DNA from 2 places in the Mediterraneibacter faecis genome. Region 2 is predicted to be linked to the other one. Evidence: a T-box and tRNA genes for the amino acid it is inferred to sense, from the RefSeq annotation. Region 2 holds a T-box; the other holds one or more tRNA genes.

Region 1 (3,409 bases), 1.1 Mb from region 2:
AGCTTTCGAATCTTCATCTTATTTTCCCGCACAGCATCCACCACATCCTGCAGGCTTCTCCATCACATCCACGCTACTGTAATTCGTAAATTTTTCAATCGCACAGATCGCCTGGGATGAGATTCCTTCGCCACTTCCGGTAAAGCCAAGACCCTCTTCTGTTGTAGCCTTTACATTGATCTGATCAACGTCAATTTTAAGCGCTTTCGCCATGTTTTCCCGCATCTGATCAATATGCGGACGCATCTTTGGACGCTGCGCAATGATCGTTGCATCAATATTCTCGATCACATAACCATTTTCTTCCAAAAGTCCGCCTACGTGCTCAAGCAGTTTTATACTGGATGCACCCTTATATTTCGGATCTGTATCCGGAAAATGAAGGCCAATGTCTCCAAGTGCTGCTGCCCCGAGAAGTGCATCCATCACTGCATGCAGCATAACGTCTGCATCCGAATGTCCTAAGAGACCTTTCTCGTAAGGAATCTCAACTCCACCCAGGATCAGTTTTCTTCCTTCAACTAACTTATGAACATCATATCCCATACCTACACGCATAATTATTTCTCCTCAAAATCATTTTCAGCATCTTCTGAAACAGGTTCTTCATTCAGTTCTGCAAAAATATCTACCACTCTTGTGTCTGTCAGTTCTTCCTGAACTGATGTTTCTTCAGTCGCTGTTTCTTCAGCTTTTATTTCTTCGTCCGGTGTTTCCTCTGATTCTGTTGTAGTCACCGGTTTTTCTACCGATTCTACTTTTTCTTCTGATACTGTTTTTTCCGCTGCTTCGTTTTCTGTTGAATCTGAATCTGCTGTTTTTTCTATAGCTTCAGCCTTGCTGTCTTGCATTGTTTTTTCCTCGGAATCTGCCTTAGACACTGCGTCTTCCAGCTTCTTCCTGTCTTCTTCTGAAAGCATTGTCGGCATTGTATTGTCTGATACTTTTTCGTCTTCCGATACTTCTGTCGTTGTGCTCTCTGTTACCTGTGACATTTCCTTCGCCGCTGCCGCTTCTTCTGCTTTTCGTTTCTGCTCCGCTTTTCTCTTTGCTATCATCTTCGCAATCTGCTTTTTGATATCAATTTCAAACGTTTTGCAGATGGCATTCCCTGCATAAGCAACTCCAACCAGGATAAATACAACTGCCAGTACTGACATAAGTGTCATATTGCTAGGACGCTGCTGGATCATCTCACTTAAGATTCTGATACCCAGGTAGGTAAGATAACCTCCAAGTACTATTCTGAGCGCATATCCGCTTTTTTTATTCATCTTGTTTCCTCCGTATTTCTGTTATTGGCCACGTTTTAAAATATAAACGAAAGACAACAACTTTTTTCTATATCATTATCTGTTATATTACCACAAGTTGCTCCTTAATACTATTATTTCTTTGCTTGATATAAGCAGTAACCAGTAAATTTGCGTAAAAAGACTGCGTACTAATTTCTTAAGCACGCAGTCTTCGTTATAGTAGCGGGAACTGGATTTGAACCAGCGACACCACGGGTATGAACCGTGTGCTCTAGCCAACTGAGCTATCCCGCCATATTTAATTAGTATATGGGACCTACAGGGCTCGAACCTGTGACCCTCTGCTTGTAAGGCAGATGCTCTCCCAGCTGAGCTAAGATCCCATATAAGTAGCGGGAACTGGATTTGAACCAGCGACACCACGGGTATGAACCGTGTGCTCTAGCCAACTGAGCTATCCCGCCATATTTAGTTAGTATATGGGACCTACAGGGCTCGAACCTGTGACCCTCTGCTTGTAAGGCAGATGCTCTCCCAGCTGAGCTAAGATCCCATATAAGTAGCGGGAACTGGATTTGAACCAGCGACACCACGGGTATGAACCGTGTGCTCTAGCCAACTGAGCTATCCCGCCATATTTAATTAGATATGGGACCTACAGGGCTCGAACCTGTGACCCTCTGCTTGTAAGGCAGATGCTCTCCCAGCTGAGCTAAGATCCCATATTCATATGTCGGCTGCGGCTTCCACTTACGCTTTGTCGCAACCGACTTGATTATTATATACTTAACACCTATCAGATGTCAACAACTTTTTTATTTTATTTTATATTTTAAAAATTTCAACCTTTTTTTCGACAAAATTTCAATATCGGCATTTTGTACAAAACATATGTGCTTTTATTGTATATTCTGTTTCTACGGTTCTTTTTATAAGCAATCCAATAAGGCTGTACCGTTTCCAGCCAGCCGTTATGCCCTTTTATTAGATTAGCTGATTCTTTTAAGTTCTTCATCAAATAACTGCCCTGCTGATTTATACCCATGTATGCGCCTAGGATACTTATTTATCCACTCTTCTACTGCCTGTATTTCTTCCTCTGTCCGTCCGTCAAAATTTGTGCCCTTTGGAACTCGGCGGCGTACCATTTTATTTGTTACCTCGTTTGTACCACGCTCCCAACTACTGTACGGGTGGCAATAATACATTTTGGTTCTTTTCCCCTCTCCTATCGCTGAACGCTCCAACTCTGCACAATATGCAAACTCTGTGCCGTTGTCTACTGTGATGCTCTTAAATACCGTCTTAAACATTTCTCCCCAGCGATTCTCTAATCTGTCAACTGCTGCCACTACCGCCTCTGCGCTGTGATCCGGCAATTTAAAAATAATTTCTGCTCGTGTCTTTCGCTCTGTGAGTGTCAGCAATGTATTTTTCGATTTTCCACGCTGTCCTATTACGCTGTCCATTTCCCAATGTCCGAACTCTTCCCGGTTGTTTATTGCTTCTGGTCTATTCTCTATGCTTTCCCCTGCTTCTGCCCTTTTCTGTTTCTTTACCTTATTATACTTGCGTTTTTTCTTCTTCTTTACTGGCAAGTCCTTATTTGTTACTTTTAAAAAGATTCCCTTATCAATATAGTTGTATACCGTAGTGGTGCATATTCTGGTTTGAAATTCTCCCCAGCGTCCCTCTGCTGTCAGTTCCCCTATGATTGCGTCCGGGCTGTAATCTTCATTTATTATTTTGTCCTCTATGTAATTTGCCAGCTTAATATCATTTCCTATCTTTAATTGCGTTCCTCGCACTTTTAAATTTTCCTCATACTTCCGTTGTGCAAGGTCTGCGCTGTATCTCATTTCTCTTGTATAATCACTGTTCAAATGTTCATATTGTCCACGCTTCAGCTCGTTATAAATTGTACTGCGGTGTACATGCAAAATTTCTGCGATCTCCACAACCTTATGCCCTGCATTGTACAAGGCTTCTAATCTGATTCTATCATTGTGCTTTAATTGTCTGCTACCCTTTTGATTTGCCATGTTCCCGCCCTCTTTCGTAAAACAAGCCGCAGGCGTTGTTGTCCTGCGGCTCTCTGTGTGCTTTTCGTTATTTGCCCTGCAATATTTTTTCTACTATCAGCTTTTCAATAT
Region 2 (3,409 bases):
TCCTGTCTGGCAGGATTGGCATTCAACTCAGCATCTCTCGGACTGAACCATGGTATGGCTCATCAGTTAGGTGCAAAGTTCCACATCCCACACGGACGTGCGAACGCAATGCTTCTTCCACATATCATTGAATTCAACAGTGATATCAATAAACATAGTAAGAGTCAGAAAGAATATCTTCCGGCTGTTAAGCGTTATGCAACCGTAGCTCAGATCCTTGGACTGAGCAGCTACAATGAGATTATGACAGTCAGATCACTTGTAAACTGGGTACAGTTTATGTTAAAAGAGATGGATATTCCGCTGTCAATCTCTCAGATGGGTACAATCTCAGAGGAAGAGTACTTCAATGCAATCGACAGTATGGCAGATGCCGCACTCGAGGATGGATGTACAGCAACAAACCCGAGAGTACCAAATAAGGAAGATGTTATTGAAATCTACAAGAAATTGTGGAAATAATAAGTGTAAAAAGAAGTAAAAAAGAAGCTGCGTATTGTAGCTTCTTTTTTTACACTCTCTTTTGCTTCTATTTTTAGGCATGTTTTTAAAGTTCTCGGGTAACGGTACCTATTTATTAATTGAGTGTTATCTGAAAGAATTGTTGTATATACTATATCAAATACCTGGGAAATGGACAGGAAGCGCGAAATGAAATTACCTATTTATATAGAAGCAGCAATGGGAGTTTTTCTGGTAGTGATTCTGGCAATGGCAGGAAGAAACGGAATGATTCCTCAGAACCAGAAAAATAATGTTATGAAACAGTCAGAAGTAGAACAGAAATCAGATTATGACATGCAAAATGAAAAGGAAGCAGTTGCGGAAGAGGCAACAGATTCGATAGAAGAAGTTGCACAGACTGACAGCATAGCAATAACAGCACAGATGTGTTCTCCGGCCGGACAGTATCCGGTCATGGGGGAGAGTGTTGTTACGGTGGATGAACTTGCAGATTATTTCAATCAATCGGGATACGAATATCCGTCGGAAGAACTGGCAAAAGGTGGAGCAGATACCATAGAAACATTCTGCCAGATCTACTGTGAAGAAGCAGAGGCAGAAGACATCCGGGCAGAGGTTGCATTTACTCAGGCAATGAAAGAGACCGGCTTTCTTCAGTTTGGTGGAGATGTAAGTATTGAACAGTTTAATTTTGCCGGAATAGGAACAACCGGTGGAGGAGTGCCGGGGAATTCTTATCCGGATGTCAGAACAGGAGTGCGGGCACAGATCCAGCATCTGAAGGCCTATGCGACAGATGAACCGCTGAATCAGACTTGCGTGGATAACCGTTATGAATATGTGAAAAAAGCTTCCGCACCTTATGTACAATGGCTGGGACAGAAAGAGAACCCGGAAGGAGCCGGTTGGGCGACAGGAGAGAACTACGGGTATGATATTGCAGGGATGTTGCAACATTTACTTTTAAAAGAGCAAGGTTAAGAAGATATGGCTGGACTTCCGGCGGTGGTTATGATATTTTAAGATTTCTTAAAGAAAGGGAAATCCCTTGACAAATCAGCCTTTGACAGCTATAGTAGTAACAGTTAAAAAGTATTTAACAACTATGTAAAGATACAGGTGTTGAAGAAGAGGAGTACATCATTACTTCCCACAGAGAGAACCGTTCAGATTGCTAAGAGGATCTGGCTGTGAGACGGTTTGGAAAAAGGATGATGGAAGGTAGCTTCGGAGCCGGAATTCTGAAAGGTCGAAGAGGTTGGATAGGAGTTCCCGGAGTCGTTCACGTTACAGAACGAAGAGATGTATATGTAAAGAACAAGGTTAATACAAACAGTAACAAGTTCTTACATATATAAATAAGGTGGTACCGCGAGATTTTCGCCCTTTACGTGAAGTAGAGGGCGTTTTCTAGTTATAGAAGAAAGAGATATCCACTTTTAAAACAATGAGATTGTGGAAAACAACTACAAAATTAACATAATATGTGGAAAAAGGAGAACAATCATGAGCAAAGAACTCGCAAAGACTTACGATCCGAAACAGATCGAAGAGAAACTCTATGAGAGATGGTGTGAGAACAAGTATTTTCATGCTGAAGTAGACAGAAGTAAGAAACCATTTACAACAGTAATGCCGCCTCCGAATATTACAGGAAAGCTGCATATGGGACATGCACTTGATAATACACTGCAGGATATTCTGATCCGTTACAAGAGAATGGAAGGATATAACGCACTGTGGATTCCGGGAACAGACCATGCAGCAATCTCTACAGAGGTTAAGGTTACAAATCAGCTCAAAGAAGAGGGAATCGACAAGAAAGAACTCGGACGTGAGGGATTCCTTGAGAGAACATGGCAGTGGAAAGAAGAGTACGCAGGAACAATCGAGAACCAGCTGAAGAAGCTTGGTATTTCCTGCGACTGGGACAGAGAGCGTTTCACAATGGACGAGGGATGTTCCAAAGCTGTAGAAGAAGTATTCATCAACTTATACAACAAGGGATATATTTACAAAGGTTCCAGAATCATCAACTGGTGTCCGAAATGTAAGACATCTCTGTCAGACGCAGAGGTAGAGCATGAGGATCAGGACGGAAACTTCTGGCATATTAAGTACCCGATCGTCGGAACAGACCGTTTCCTTGAGATTGCAACAACACGTCCGGAGACACTGCTTGGAGATACAGCGATCGCCGTTCACCCGGATGATGAGAGATACAAAGATATCGTAGGAAAGATGGCAATCCTTCCGCTTGTAAATCGTGAGATTCCGATCGTTGCAGATTATTATGTAGACAAAGAATTCGGAACAGGTGCTGTTAAGATCACACCGGCACATGACCCGAACGATTTCGAAGTAGGAAAGCGTCACAACCTTCCGGAAATCAATATCATGAACGATGATGCAACAATCAACGAGAAGGGCGGAAAATACGCAGGAATGGATCGTTACGAGGCGAGAAAAGCAATCGTAGCTGATCTTGATGAGCAGGGATACCTTGTAAAGGTTGTTCCTCACATGCATGCAGTAGGAACACATGACCGTTGTGGTACAACCGTTGAGCCGCTGATCAAACAGCAGTGGTTTGTAAAGATGGATGAGCTTGCAAAACCGGCGATCAACGCACTGAAGACTGGTGAACTTCGTTTCGTACCGGAGCGTTTTGACAAGATTTACCTTCACTGGCTTGAGAATATCAAAGACTGGTGTATCTCCCGTCAGATCTGGTGGGGACACAGAATTCCGGCTTATTACTGTGATGAGTGCGGTGAATTTGTAGTTGCGAAAGAAGCGCCGGAGAAATGCCCACACTGTGGATGTACACATTTCACACAGGATGAAGATACACTTGATACATGGTTCTCTTCAGCATTGTGGCCGTTCTCCACACTTGGATGGCCGGAGAAGACAGAAGACCTTGACTACTTCTATCCGACAG

The links. A T-box is a leader RNA that pairs with one kind of tRNA and senses whether it is charged. The one in region 2 lies ahead of ACZ47Z_RS12325 (valine--tRNA ligase), so its partner is inferred to be a tRNA-Val.
Region 1: it encodes a tRNA-Val, which carries the amino acid that the T-box ahead of ACZ47Z_RS12325 (valine--tRNA ligase) is inferred to sense. The anticodon was not compared.

The regions. Positions count from the first base shown of each region.
Region 1 is NZ_AP043803.1:1,444,223-1,447,631, reverse strand. It holds gene ACZ47Z_RS06805 (GNAT family N-acetyltransferase) at 1-17, opposite strand, end outside; gene ispF (2-C-methyl-D-erythritol 2,4-cyclodiphosphate synthase) at 19-558, opposite strand; gene ACZ47Z_RS06795 (hypothetical protein) at 561-1,274, opposite strand; tRNA gene ACZ47Z_RS06790 (tRNA-Met) at 1,477-1,550, opposite strand; tRNA gene ACZ47Z_RS06785 (tRNA-Val) at 1,567-1,639, opposite strand; tRNA gene ACZ47Z_RS06780 (tRNA-Met) at 1,647-1,720, opposite strand; tRNA gene ACZ47Z_RS06775 (tRNA-Val) at 1,737-1,809, opposite strand; tRNA gene ACZ47Z_RS06770 (tRNA-Met) at 1,817-1,890, opposite strand; tRNA gene ACZ47Z_RS06765 (tRNA-Val) at 1,906-1,978, opposite strand; gene ACZ47Z_RS06760 (IS30 family transposase) at 2,246-3,298, opposite strand; gene ACZ47Z_RS06755 (helix-turn-helix domain-containing protein) at 3,366-3,409, opposite strand, start outside.
Region 2 is NZ_AP043803.1:2,586,353-2,589,761, reverse strand. It holds gene ACZ47Z_RS12335 (1-propanol dehydrogenase PduQ) at 1-462, shown strand, start outside; gene ACZ47Z_RS12330 (glucosaminidase domain-containing protein) at 652-1,446, shown strand; T-box leader at 1,579-1,856, shown strand; gene ACZ47Z_RS12325 (valine--tRNA ligase) at 1,972-3,409, shown strand, end outside.